DNA from 2 places in the Peribacillus sp. NPDC097295 genome. Region 2 is predicted to be linked to the other one. Evidence: riboswitches for the same ligand, from Rfam matches in the RefSeq annotation. Region 2 holds a riboswitch; the other holds the start of a gene.
The links. Region 2 has a riboswitch for glycine ahead of gcvT (glycine cleavage system aminomethyltransferase GcvT). Riboswitches for the same ligand answer to the same signal wherever they lie in the genome.
Positions count from the first base shown of each region.

Region 1: another riboswitch for glycine. It lies ahead of ACIQXN_RS11235 (amino acid permease); the one in region 2 lies ahead of gcvT (glycine cleavage system aminomethyltransferase GcvT).

Region 1 covers NZ_JBIWCW010000005.1:94,973-102,140, forward strand. The annotation lists gene ACIQXN_RS11230 (amino acid permease) at 1-1,122, opposite strand, end outside; glycine riboswitch at 1,592-1,671, shown strand; gene ACIQXN_RS11235 (amino acid permease) at 1,862-3,205, shown strand; gene ACIQXN_RS11240 (DUF3311 domain-containing protein) at 3,384-3,584, shown strand; gene ACIQXN_RS11245 (sodium:solute symporter family protein) at 3,581-5,062, shown strand; gene chbG (chitin disaccharide deacetylase) at 5,135-5,842, opposite strand; gene ACIQXN_RS11255 (6-phospho-beta-glucosidase) at 5,835-7,168, opposite strand, start outside.
Region 2 covers NZ_JBIWCW010000004.1:321,805-328,972, reverse strand. The annotation lists gene ACIQXN_RS10225 (hypothetical protein) at 1-305, shown strand, start outside; gene comGF (competence type IV pilus minor pilin ComGF) at 253-732, shown strand; gene comGG (competence type IV pilus minor pilin ComGG) at 725-1,111, shown strand; gene ACIQXN_RS10210 (YqzE family protein) at 1,179-1,376, shown strand; gene ACIQXN_RS10205 (YqhG family protein) at 1,424-2,221, opposite strand; gene ACIQXN_RS10200 (DEAD/DEAH box helicase) at 2,199-3,887, opposite strand; glycine riboswitch at 4,204-4,299, shown strand; glycine riboswitch at 4,303-4,387, shown strand; gene gcvT (glycine cleavage system aminomethyltransferase GcvT) at 4,505-5,611, shown strand; gene gcvPA (aminomethyl-transferring glycine dehydrogenase subunit GcvPA) at 5,630-6,973, shown strand; gene gcvPB (aminomethyl-transferring glycine dehydrogenase subunit GcvPB) at 6,970-7,168, shown strand, end outside.

The sequences.
Region 1 (7,168 bases), on a different contig from region 2:
AATCACGAACCATGGAATCATCCCGGGCAACACACTGGCACTGTACACATACAGGAAGATTTCCGGCGGAGCCAGGTAGTTCAGGACAACGCCAATCGCTAACCCTAATAGGACAGCGATCGTACAATATGCCGGCACTCCGCTTTTCGATACTTTGGCGAAGATTTTTGGGGCTTGTCCGTTCAATGCAAGGGTATAAAGCATGCGCCCTGCACTGAAAATTCCACTATTACATCCTGACATCGCCGCTGTGATCACGACAAAATTGATAATTCCTGCTGCTGCCGTAATACCGACTTTAGCAAAGGTTGAAACGAACGGGCTTCCAAGTTCATCCAGTTGATTCCATGGAAATACCGTGACGATGACAAATATGGCACCAATATAGAAGATTAATATCCGCCAAATGATCGTTTGGATCGCTTTTGTGATGGTCCTTTTCGGATCCTTCGCTTCACCTGCAGTGATCCCGATAAGTTCAACGCCTTGGTAAGAAGCCACGACTAGGGAAAGGGCAAAGAAGAAACCTTTCCATCCCCCTGTGAAGAATCCGCCGTTAGCCCATAGATTGGACAGGCCAATCGCATCTCCACCATTTCCAATTCCGAAAAAGATAAGACCTAAGCCGGCAATGATCATCAAGATGATCGTGACGATCTTGATCAAGGCAAACCAAAACTCAAATTCACCGAAAGATTTGACAGAAATGAGGTTGGCCGCCCCAAGGATGACCATGGCCACAACTCCTGGTATCCAAGCAGGCAATTCAGGGAACCAATAATTCATATACAACCCAACGGCAATGATTTCCGACATGCCGACCAACACCCATAGGAACCAGTTGCTCCAAGCAGTTATAAACCCTGCTAATGGATGAATATAATCGCTCGCAAATGTTGCAAATGAACCAGTAGTAGGCTCTAAATACAGCATTTCCCCCATCGAACGCATGATGAAAAAGATAAAAATGCCGGCAATAGCATACGCCAGCATGACGGAAGGACCGGTCCATTTAATTGTGCTGGCAGACCCCATAAACAACCCAACACCAATTGTACCGCCCAAAGCAATCATCTGAATATGACGTGCCTCCAGCCCTCTCGTTAATTCTTTATTTGACATAGGTAACTCCTCCAGATGTATAAGCTTGTAGTGATTATTCTCTTACCGATTTTTTAAATATTAGTAAACTAGTAGAATTACAATAACTCTTAGTACTATACCCCACTACATAATTTCTTATCTTATAATAATAAATATTCTGTCAAAGTACAAATGTATTTTTAGGAAAAACAGTACACCCATTTAATTAAGGAAAGCAGACATGCTTGGTGTAAGCTTCAATTCTTTAGAACGTAGCATCATCTCAATTTCCTCATCAGCTTGTTCTCTTACCATCGGTTCTGGTTCATTTATCATTTCACTTACAATATATCCCTTTGACCTCAACCTAAATCAGTGATAGAATTCCATTATTATTTTAAAAGAACAATAAATGTATACCTGAAAGGAAGTTCAACTTCCACAGGAGACCATTTATCGACAACCGCATACTAAGCAAGCGATGAATGCTATGGATCACACTATAGCAGGAGCAGCTTCTGGAGAGACTGTACAAACGTGCAGCGCCGAAGGATTCACAATCTCAGGCAAAAGGACAGAAGAGTAACGAATATTTGTTATTCTTTAACCTTTCGAGATTGGTAGCTTCCAATCTCTTTTTTTATTGTCTTTTTTTCAATCATCATCAAAAAACGAAGGAAATCGCTACTCAACTGTACGGATTCATTGCCCGTGATCGATTGGAATCAACGGACTATGTACTTCACATCTTAAAAATTTAACAACGGGGGCGCAGAAATTGGCTAAACAAGAATTGAAAAGGGATTTGAAAAATCGGCATGTACAGCTCATCGCTATAGGTGGAACCATTGGCACCGGGTTATTTTTGGGATCCGGAAAAGCCATACAGTTGGCGGGTCCATCCATTATCTTTTCCTATTTACTAATCGGGATTTCCTTATTTTTCGTCATGAGGGCTTTAGGCGAATTACTATTGTCCAATGCAGGGTATACATCATTCACCGAATTCGCAACTGAATATATCGGTCCTTGGGCTGGATATGTGACCGGCTGGACCTATTGGTTCTGTTGGATCATGACGGCCATGGCCGATATCATTGCTGTCGGTGTCTACATGCAGTATTGGTTCGATATTCCGCAATGGATTCCAGCACTTTCCTGCTTGGTAATCCTATTGGGATTGAACCTGTTGACCGTAAAGCTATTTGGGGAATTGGAATTCTGGTTCTCCCTCATTAAAGTCATCACGATCGTCGCCTTGATCATTGTCGGAATCGTCCTACTCGTCATAGGTTTCCAAACCGAGACTGGTACCGTCTCCCTCAATAATCTTTGGAGTCATGGGGGCATGTTCCCGAACGGCGTATCCGGCTTCTTGCTTTCCTTACAGTTGGTCGTCTTCTCCTTTGTCGGAGTCGAGTTAATCGGAGTGACAGCAGCCGAAACAGCGAATCCGAAAAAGAACATTCCGTCGGCCATCAATAAAATCCCCTTCCGGATTTTGCTTTTCTATGTTGGCGCAATCGTCGTCATCCTTTGCGTCAATCCATGGACACAGCTGGATGCGGCGAGCAGTCCTTTCGTCGAAGTCTTTGCCTTGATCGGGATTCCGATTGCCGCAGGAATTATCAACTTCGTCGTGTTGACGTCAGCCGCTTCAGCCGGTAATAGCGGATTGTTTTCAACAAGCCGCATGCTTTACGCGTTAAGCAACAATAACGAAGCTCCTGCTCCACTTAAAAAATTAAATAAACATGCTGTTCCAAGTAACGCATTGGTTACATCCACCATCGTCGTTTCAATCGGTGCATTGCTAAGCAAAGTCATACCGGAACAAGCCTTCACCATCGTGACGACAATCAGCGCCATCTGCTTCATTTGGGTATGGAGTATCATCTTGATATCCCATATCAGGTATACGAAAAAACGACCGGACTTGAGGGCTAAGTCCACTTTCAGGGCTCCCTTAACGCCTTTCATCAATTATGTGATTTTAGGATTGTTTGCCTTCATCTTAATCGTCATGCTATTTGCTGAAGCGACCCGGTCCTCATTATTGCTGACACCGATTTGGTTCCTTCTTTTAGTTGTCCTATATAACTTTAGAAAAAATAAAAGCTGATTCTATTGAACAAGGAAGGGATCTCCCTTCCTTGTCTCAATTTTCACTTCCATTAAATGAAAGTTTTTAATGAAGCATGTAAAAAAATATGCTGCCATACTATTAAATTTTCTATACTTATAGTGTAATGTACTAGATATGAATAGTGGATGAGATTTAGAACGGAGGGGTTTGCTTCATGAAGAAATTATATATCCTTACTCTAGTTCCTTTTATCGGAATATTGGGGTTTCTTCCTTTTGTTAATAAAATAGAACCATATGTATTGGGTATGCCTTTTTATATGTTCTGGATGGCGATGTGGGTTGTGCTTACTTCGGTCACTTTGGCTATCATGTATAAACTGGACCCTAGAAATCGGGAAGGTGAAGAAGAATGAACATCGCTCTTATCATCATTTTAGCATTTTTACTTTTATCGATTTTCCTCGGGATACGCTCGACAAAAGGAAAAGACATGAACCTGGAACAATGGACAGTTGGCGGCCGTGGTTTTGGTAGCATCTTCGTCTTTCTATTGATGGCAGGGGAAATTTATACAACCTTCTCCTTTCTTGGAGGGAGCGGCTGGGCTTATGGAAAGGGTGCACCCGCTTTATACGTCTTGATCTACATCACCTTGTCTTATGTCCTATCCTATTGGCTCCTTCCGGCAATCTGGAAATACGCCAAGGACAACCGACTCATGTCACAATCCGATTTTTTCGCAAGTAAATACAGAAGTCCAGCCTTAGGGATACTTGCTGCTCTGGTCGGTGTGGTATCGATGATTCCAGTCATCGTTGTACAGCTCAAAGGCTTAGGAATCATTGTTTCAGAAGCTTCATACGGTGCCATTTCCATGTCAACCGCTGTTTGGCTTGGAGCAATCAGCCTGACCATATATGTGATGATTTCAGGCATTCGAGGTTCAGCCTGGACAGCCGTCATCAAGGACATCATGATGATTGTCATCATCGCGTTCCTGGGCATCTACCTTCCAATCCATTACTTTGGCAATCTTCAAACGATGTTCGAAACCATCAATAGCGCCAAACCTGGTTTTCTAACATTGCCTGATCAAGGTCTTAGCGTTTCATGGTTCATTTCGACCGTGATTTTGCTTGTATTCGGATTTTACATGTGGCCACAAGTATTCAGTTCCGTCTATACGGCGAAGAGCGGAAAAACATTCCGTAAAAATGCCATTATCAGTCCGCTGTATACGCTCATGTTACTATTTGTCTTTTTCGTAGGATTTGCCGCCATCTTGAAAGTTCCTGGACTAGAAGGCGCGGATGCGGATCTTTCCTTATTGCGCCTTGCGATACAAACCTTTGATCCGTGGTTTATCGGGGTCATCGGGGCAGCCGGAATGTTGACCGCATTAGTACCGGGGTCGATGTTGTTGATGAGCGTCTCTACGCTCCTTGCCAAAAACGTCTATCAGGAACTTCAACCAAGCACTTCCGACCGGAATGTGGTACGTTTGGCCAAGTTACTCGTTCCCGTTATCGCGCTCATTTCCGTCTACTTCACTTTAAACGGAGGAGAAACGATGTCAGCCCTGATACTGATGGGATACAGTTTCATTACGCAGCTATTTCCGTCCCTGCTATTTAGCCTGAAAAAGAAGAACTCGATCAATAAATATGGCGCCATCGCCGGTATCATCAGTGGTCTTGCCATCGTCATCACTATCACGATCAGCCAATCGACAATCGGCACCCTGTTCCCGTCCCTGCCACAAGTGGCAAAGGATCTGAATGTCGGAATCATTGCCTTGGCCGTTAATTTTATCGTGACGATCCTTGTCAGTCTCGCATGCAGGAAACTGACCGTTAGAAATATAGAACCCGCAACGGTTAAAGAGATATAAAAAGCAATCGGTTCTCAGTCAATAGACTAAGAACCGATTGCTTTTTTTGTCTTTAATGGGCTTAGGCTTCTTTTACCGAAGAACGAACCCTTCCGGTAAGGTAGCTTTCATCAAGATGGCCGTTTCCTTAAGTCTGTCCTTATTGTAGGAAGAATGCTTGAGCAAATCTTCATCCAAGTAGGCTGGGTGAGTCATGACCTCTACACTTTTACCATCATTAATCCGCTCATTAAGGGTTTGAAAGTAATCGATGGCCGCCTTTTCTCCATAAAAATCGTCAAGGAATGTATCGGTCACCGTCTCGATGTCCTGAAAATGAGATCCCGCTTTTCGGACTGGTAGCCGGTAATGGGCAGATAGCTTTTTTACGACCGGCCAAAAAGCTGGGATCGCATGGACATGATGATGACTGTCAAAGTGAGTTGGAACCATTCCTAAGGCTAGGAATTTTTCAATCTGGGCAGACCATTCTCTTTCAAGTTCTTCCAATGAAATGTCGTCTGGGTTCCCTTGTATCTCCGCTTGTTTCTTAAAATTCCCGTCTCCGTCCACAAGGCTGGGCACATCACGTAGCAACGGTCGCCCCCATGTCAGAACGAGATGAATGCCAACCTTTAGCGTGCGATGATCCTTGGCAATTCTGATGGCATGCTCGGTCGCTTTTGCATTCATCATCAGCGTAGCCGAATTGACTATCCCATTTTTGTGGCTATTCAATATTCCATAATTCACAGCCCGAGAAAATCCGAAATCATCAGCATTGACTAGGACCTCAATCATGAAAGCTTCCTTGCAATTCCTTGTTCTCGAAAAATTGTGGCAAGAATTCTTTATGCGCCTCAAGCATTTCATCCAAAATCAATTTCGCCACCCGGTCACTTGGAACAAGCGGGTTGATCGTCATCGCCAGCAAAGCCGTGTCATAACTACCTGTGACGGCTGCCTCGATGGCCACCCTCTCAAACGACTTAATTTGCTGGACGAGTCCGCGGACAGCTACTGGCAACTCACCAACCGCGATTGGCTTCGGTCCATCCTTCGTAATCACACAGCTCACTTCAACCGCGGAATCGTAAGGCATGCCTTCTATTGAGCCATAATTCATGGTATTGACCGCCTGTATATCCCGTCTATCCGTATACATGGAATGAATCAGCCGTACGGCTGCGTCGCTATAGTAAGCACCGCCCCGTTCTTCAAGTTGCGGAGGCTTGATATCTAAATCTACATCCTTATACAACTCAAATAATTCCGTCTCCAGTTTTTGGACGACCTCTGCCCGTGTTTCCCCTTTTTCGGCATCCTTCAGTTCCTGGGCCAGGATATCACCCGTTTTGTAATAATAATTATGATAAGGACAAGGGAACAAATTCAATGCACGAATGAATTCCTGCTCCCATCCCATTGCATGGATATTCTTCATGGTCACGGCTTTATCCGGATCTGAAATCATATCAATAATTTGATCTTTCACGCTTATTCCATCCACGAACACATCCAAACCATATACCATGTGGTTCAATCCGGCGAAATCAATCCGTACCCGATCAGGCTCCACCTTCATCAAATCGGCGACTCCACGCTCCATACCGATCGGCACATTGCAAAGACCGACGATTTTGTTGATGTTGCTATGACGAAGAACCGCTTCGGTTACCATACCGGCAGGATTCGTGAAATTGATCAACCAAGCATTCGGACAAATTTCTTCGATCTCGCGGGCAATTTCCAGGATGACAGGAATCGTTCGAAAGGCTTTGAACAATCCGCCTGGTCCATTTGTTTCTTGGCCGATGACCCCATGCTTCAACGGAATTTTCTCATCAAGTGCACGAGCAGCCAGCTGTCCGACCCGTAATTGAGTCGTGACATAGTCCGCTCCTTCCAGAGCCTTTTTGCGATCCAGGGTTAAGTGAATATCGATCGGCACTCCTGCTTTTTCAACCATCCTTCTTGCCAGACCACCAACGATTTCGAGTTTTTCCTTACCTGCTTCTATATCAACCAGCCATATCTCACGTACCGGAAGTTCCTCGTAATATTTAATAAACCCTTCTATTAGTTCCGGCGTATAACTGGAACCACCGCCTATTGTAACGATTTTCA
Region 2 (7,168 bases):
TGATAGCTTCCGTTTCTCTCTGTGTATTCTTAGTGGTGTCGATCCTACCTATCCTTGAAGAGTCGTTGTCCAATCGAAAAAATGTAGTCTTAAGGGCAGACGCCCACTATTTGCTGTATGAGAAGTTGTCGGCATACATGGATGGGGAAATACGGGCTGTTGAAGAGGATATTACGTACCAGGAAAGATTGTATGAATTGAGCTGGAATGCCCAAAAGGGGGGTTCTGATATGGTTGAAGGATGTGTTCGATATGAAAACGCAGCGGAAGAATATGAATCGATTTGTGATGTTGCGAAAAAATGAAGGGTTTACAATGATTGAAATGCTTTTTTCCTTAATGATCTTGATGACTATTTCACTCTTTGTCCTCCAGCTTTTCACAATCATTCAAATACAGATAGGTACGAAAAACAAAATTCACCCTAAAGAGTGGGAGATATTCACATTGCAAATGCAACAGGAAGTCAGAAGCTCTAAAAGTCAGGATGTGGTGGGAAATAAATTATATTTACTGTCAGGTGAAGATTTATCTTTGATTGAACAATATAATGACAAGCTTAGGAGGCGTGTTAATGGCGGGGGTCATGAGGTCATTCTGCAGAACATATCAAATGTGGAGGTGGAAAAGGTTGACAATGTCATTGAAATCCATATAACAGATAAATCAGGTAAGACCTTTTTTCGGAAATTTCATCCTTTCCTCAAGAATGAGATGGCGGCTGATGGATAATCAAAAAGGAGTCGTATTCCCGATGGTTATGATTATAGCTAGTGTATTTATTATGTTCACGATCTTGATGATTGATCAATTTGTCATTGATAAAAAATTTTATAAAGAAGTTGAAGAAACATTAATTTCCGATCACTTAGTGCATCTAGCCGTTAATGAGGTGACAGCCGAATGGGACGGTGAGATACCTAAAAGCATTCAGGGGGACATTTCGTATCCAAATGGTGACGTGCATTATAAATTAACGAAACAAGATGTGCGATATGCCTATATCGAGTTTTCATCTTTGTCTAAGAATAATCGGACAGGCCGAATCATCATTCTATATGATAAAAAAATAGGTAGAGTAATAGAATGGATAGAAAAACTCAAGGACTAACCGTTCTTCTGCTTGGTTGGAATAAAAGAGGCATATATCGGACATACTTAGTCATGGGTGATTGTATATGTCGACAAATGCTTATATCAAATATATTACACAGCAAATTGTACAGTATTTCAATTTATCGAAGAGGGAAAGAAAAGAAAAGCGCCGTCACCGGAAAGAGGATAAAGAGCCTACTGTCTCACACTGGTTTGGCATTGTTCCTTTTGCATTATCCATGTTTATTAAAAAAATCAAAAAGAGAAAGCAGATGTCTTGAGCTTCCGTTCGGACATCTGCTTTCTTTTTGATTTGCTTAGGAGAAGGTTATGCTAAAGTTCGGTCGGATAAATAAAACAAACCGCCATTGATGATGGAAATCTGAATGTTTGGTTCATATTGGGCCTGCAATGCCTGTTTTTCAGTAAAATAACTTTCACTTTTCTCCTCCATATCCTTGTAGAAATGTTCCAATAAATCAAGGTCGGTCTGCCAACGTACCATGGCCTCTTCTGCCCAGGTATGGTCATCATTCTCAAAGCTTTTACGAATATATGTATCGAGCCTGGACAAACCGCTTTTTGGCATGATCAAAGGCGAAAGCGTAAATGAGTAATCCGGTATTTTAGGAGTGACTTTGACCGGCAATAAACGTTCGTGAAATCCTTCCATGATCTCCCCTGAAATTAAATTAAGCCCTATAGACATGAAGGTATCCTTTTTTCTGTCACATTGATAAGATATCTTTACATTTTGGGTTAGCCACGGGAACAATGGACTTTGCCCGGTCTTTAAGGGAGGTCTATCCTCAAAAAGCCTAATGAAACCTGCCAGTCTTTTGGTTGATTGGATAATTTGATGAAGCCGTGGCGACCCAAAGTGAATTCTTTCCCCTTTCATATCAGGTGGTGCCAGTTCGGGGTGCGTGATGAAAGTGAGTTGGCCAGGATTTGGTATCCCGCCGGTTTTTTCGAGATAGTGCCAATAAAAAGGTCTGTTCATCAGTTCCTTATCCATTTCAACCGTTAACTGAACTGTGAGATAGGCTGAGGTGTCTTCAAGCACAACACAGTCATTGGCTTGAAAGTAAGTTAATAAAAAATCATGAATTTCCTGTTGCTGCATGAATTTCACCATCCTTCATATCTTGTGCGAACTGAATCATGGAAGTTAAATTATCCATTTTTATTTTCATTTCGCCTTCCGTTTTGGATTCCCCGACAACATCAATTAAATATTCCTCGATATTGTTAATATCCAATTTTGTTAAGATGTCATCCAATTCTCCGATCACCTTTTCAAACAAATGGATTTTCTCATACAGCAATTTCAATATATGTTCTTCCACAGTATTCTTCGTTGCAAAGTTATAGATCATGACGTCTTCCTCTTGGCCTAGCCGATGAATCCGTCCAATCCTTTGTTCTAACCTCATTGGATTCCAAGGTAGATCGAAATTGATCAAATGGTGGCAGAATTGCAAGTTGATTCCTTCCCCACCAGCCTCGGTGGCAATTAATACTTGGGTTTTCTTTTGAAAGAGTTCCTTCATCCAATCTTTTTTCCCACGCTTAAATCCACCGCGGAAGGGTACGGAAGAAATGCCGTGTTTCTGTAAATACCATTGAAGATAAAGTTGGGTAGCCCGGTATTCGGTGAAAATGATTACCTTGTCATCAATTTTTTTTATAAGTTCCAAAGCTTTCTCTGCCTTTGAATTTTGTTCGGTTAGATTCACTTTCTCAAAAAGTCCATCTAACTTTGCTTCAAAGTCAGCGGTCGGTTCTTTATATTTTTCCTTCATGTTTTTCAATGTATAATAAACTGCTTCTCTGCTACTGCATGCTTCCCTTTGGAGGGTGAGTGACGAAAAGGCGCTTCCCTTCGTACCTTCTGACATCGGTTTAAACTTAGTTACGGCATCGTACAAGGCTTGCTCTGTCGGTGAAAATTCAATGATGATCGTTTCGACATTCCGTTTTGTCCATTCTATCCCTGTATCGGCACGGCGATTCCTTATCATGACCGTATTGACAAGATCCTTTAAATGCTCATCTTCTAGAATGTTCCGACCTTTCCCTTTATATTTCTCAGAAAAGAGTGTGGCATTCCCTAAGTGTCCAGGTTTTAATAAAGAAACGAGGTTAAAGATTTCTTCGACTTTATTTTGAATCGGTGTTGCAGTCAGTAATAAACAAAATTTCTTTTTCAGGTTCTGAACGAATTCATAATTCTTCGTTTTATTATTTTTAAGTTTATGAGCTTCATCAATAATGATAAAGTCATATTCTAGATTGGAAATGATATCCCGATGGGGGGCTCGTTTAGCTGTATCGATGGACGAAATAACGATATCACATGATTCCCACACATAACTTTTCCTTTGCACGACCGCGGGAATATGAAATTTGGTATTCAATTCGAAAGCCCATTGGGTGACAAGTGATGCGGGCACAAGGATCAAAACTTTCTTGACAAGACCGCGAATCATATATTCTTTTAAAATCAATCCTGCTTCAATCGTCTTACCGAGACCGACTTCATCAGCCAAAATGGCTTTGCCGTTCATATCTTCAACCACCTGTCGCGCAGCTTCTAATTGATGGGGAAGCGGCGTGAGTTGTGGAAGATGTTTGGGGGCTTGTAGACCTTCGAAATCAGGAATGATCAGGTTCTCTTCCATTTGGACCGCCAATTTGTAAAGATCCCAATTTCCCCAGGGTCCGTCATTTTCCATCTTTTGAAGCAATTCATCATTCCAATCAGAACTGAAGGATATATTAATTTTCATTGGTACTTACTCCTTCTTACACGTAATTTTCTTATTTGTAGTTGGATCGATGTTTTTTATAAAGTAATGAATTTTTCTCTACGAAAGTTATTGCAGAGAAAAGTATCTTAAGGTAGGATGTAAATATATTTAGAAAATTGCAATAGTATTGAAATATAAGAATGAGTTTATAAATCTTAGTATGCATAGTATTAGCATTCTGCACATGCTTTATCCCAAGATTAACAAAGCACAGATATTGCATTACTTTCTAGATAGTTGAAAACGGTCAGTGTGGGAATCGCTAATTCTTTCAATCATTTACAATAATAAGCGGGTGATGGTAAGGGGAGAGACTACATATCTATAGATGTAGCGCCGAAGGAGCAAGCTTAGCAGTGAATCTCTCAGGCAAATGAACTCTTATCGGACGCGACTCTGGAGAGCGCCAAACTACTTAATGATGGCCACCAAAGGGGAAAACCTATTATATAGGTAAACTTTCAGGTTTCAGGACAGAGAAAAAGCCAATTTGGCTTTCTCTGTCCTTTTTTGTGTCCTTTTCCATGATTAATGGATTCTAAGGAAAACATTTAGTGATAAAGGGAAACAACAAAAAAATAGAGGGAGGTCATTTTTTGAGCACTTTGAAAAGAACGCCATTATTCGAGGTTTATAGTGAAAACGGTGGGAAAACGATAGATTTTGGTGGTTGGGAGCTTCCTGTGCAGTTTTCGGGCATTAAAGATGAACACGAGGCTGTACGCACAAAAGCGGGCTTATTCGATGTATCGCATATGGGAGAGATTGAGGTGAAAGGTACTGAGAGCCTTGTCTTTTTACAAAAGATGCTGACAAATGATGTATCCAAGCTGAAACAGGGGGGAGCATTATACACGGCCATGTGTTATGAAAATGGAGGGACGGTTGACGATCTTATCGTCTATCAAAAAGCGGAAGACGACTATCTGCTCGTGGTCAATGCAGCCAATATCGAAAAAGACTTTAATTGGCTTCAGGCTAATGGTATGGATGGTGTCAAGATTCATGATGTTTCAAACGATTATGCGCAACTCGCTCTGCAAGGTCCTCAAGCGGAGAAAGTATTGCAGAAGATTACCGACCAAACTGATTTGAGCACGATTGGCTTTTTTAAATTTAAAGAAGACGTCCATATTCATAATATATCCACGATGGTTTCACGTACAGGATATACGGGTGAAGATGGGTTCGAGATATACTGCCGGAGTGAAGATGGTCCTGCCCTTTGGAGAGCAATTTTGGAAGCTGGTAAAGAAGAAGGAATACAACCGATTGGATTGGGGGCCCGTGATACCCTCCGGTTTGAAGCAAAACTACCGTTATATGGGCAGGAACTTTCACCGGATATCACTCCTATTGAAGCCGGTATTGGCTTTGCTGTTAAAACGGAGAAGGAATCAGACTTTTTTGGGAAATCTGTGCTTCTTGAACAAAAGGATAAAGGGGCAACACGTAAGCTTGTCGGACTCGAGATGATCGAACGTGGCATACCACGGCATGGCTATAAAGTATACAGCGGGGACAAAGTCATTGGGGAAGTGACGACAGGGACTCAGTCGCCAACATTGAAAAAAAATGTAGGATTGGTGCTTATCGATAAGAATCATTCAGATCTTGGCACCGAAGTCGAAGTCGAAATACGTTCAAAAAGAGTGAAAGCTATTATTATCCAAACGCCTTTTTATAAAAAAAGAGGAAAGTAGAAGGGAATGGTCCATAAGATGAAACATCGTTACTTACCGATGACAGAGCAGGATAAACAGGAGATGTTGGAAGTTATAGGAGTCAATGCTGTAGATGACCTTTTCAGTGATATACCGGAAAATGTTCGCTTTCAAGGTGAATATGACATAAAACCAGCCAAATCGGAACCAGCTTTAATGAAAGAATTATCGAAACTAGCATCCCGAAATGCGGATCTTAAAAACTATGCATCCTTCCTTGGGGCGGGTGTGTATGACCATTATTCACCTGTCATTGTCGATCACGTCCTATCCCGTTCGGAATTTTATACGGCCTATACCCCTTATCAGCCGGAAATTTCTCAAGGGGAGCTTCAGGCCATTTTTGAATATCAAACGATGATCAGTGAATTGACGGGAATGGATGTTGCCAACTCCTCGATGTATGACGGCGGAACAGCATTAGCTGAAGCAGCCATGCTTGCCGCCGGTCAAACACGCCGGAAAAAAATTCTCATATCAGCGACGGTACATCCAGAATCAAGAGAAGTAGTGAAAACATATGCCAAAGGTCAACGTGTTGAGGTCATCGAGATCCCTCATACAAATGGTGTCACGGACTTGGCTGCTTTAAAGGATCTGGCTATGGATGATATTGCAGGAGTGATTATACAGTACCCGAACTTCTTCGGCCGCATCGAACCGTTGAAGGAGATGGAAGAGCTCATACATAATGTAAAGTCCATGTTCATCGTGTCCAGCAATCCACTTGCACTTGGTGCTTTGACCCCACCAGGCAAACTCGGTGCTGATATCGTGACAGGTGATGCCCAGCCATTCGGCATTCCGGCCGCTTTTGGTGGGCCTCATTGCGGATATTTTGCGGTCACGAAGAAATTGCTTCGTAAAGTCCCGGGCCGTCTAGTCGGACAGACGGTGGATGAAGATGGAAAACGGGGATTTGTACTGACGCTTCAAGCACGTGAGCAACATATACGTCGTGACAAGGCGACATCCAATATATGTTCCAATCAGGCATTGAATGCATTAGCAGCCTCTGTAGCGATGACGGCACTAGGGAAAAAGGGCGTCAAAGAAATGGCCGTACAAAATATTCAAAAAGCCCATTATGCAAAAAAAGCGCTACAGGAACAAGGAATAGAAGTTGTATTTGAAGGACCCTCCTTTAATGAATTTGTCATTAAGCTTTCCCTTCCTTTCAAAGATGTCAATAAAAACCTCTTTGAAAAAGGAATGATTGGCGGCTTTGATTTAGGATCGGCTTATCCAGAGTTGCTAAATCATATGTTAGTGGCGGTTACAGAACTTAGAACAAAAGAAGAAATCGATGAATTTGCGCAGGAACTGGGGGATCAACTATGAATAACCAAGACCAATCACTCATTTTTGAAATCAGTACATCCGGTCGAATCGGATATAGCCTTCCGGAAATGGATGTAGCGAGCGTTCCACTTGAGGAAATCATTCCGGCCGATTATATACGTGAAGAAGAAGCTGAGCTCCCGGAAGTTTCAGAGCTGGATATCATGCGTCATTATACCGCTCTATCAAAGCGGA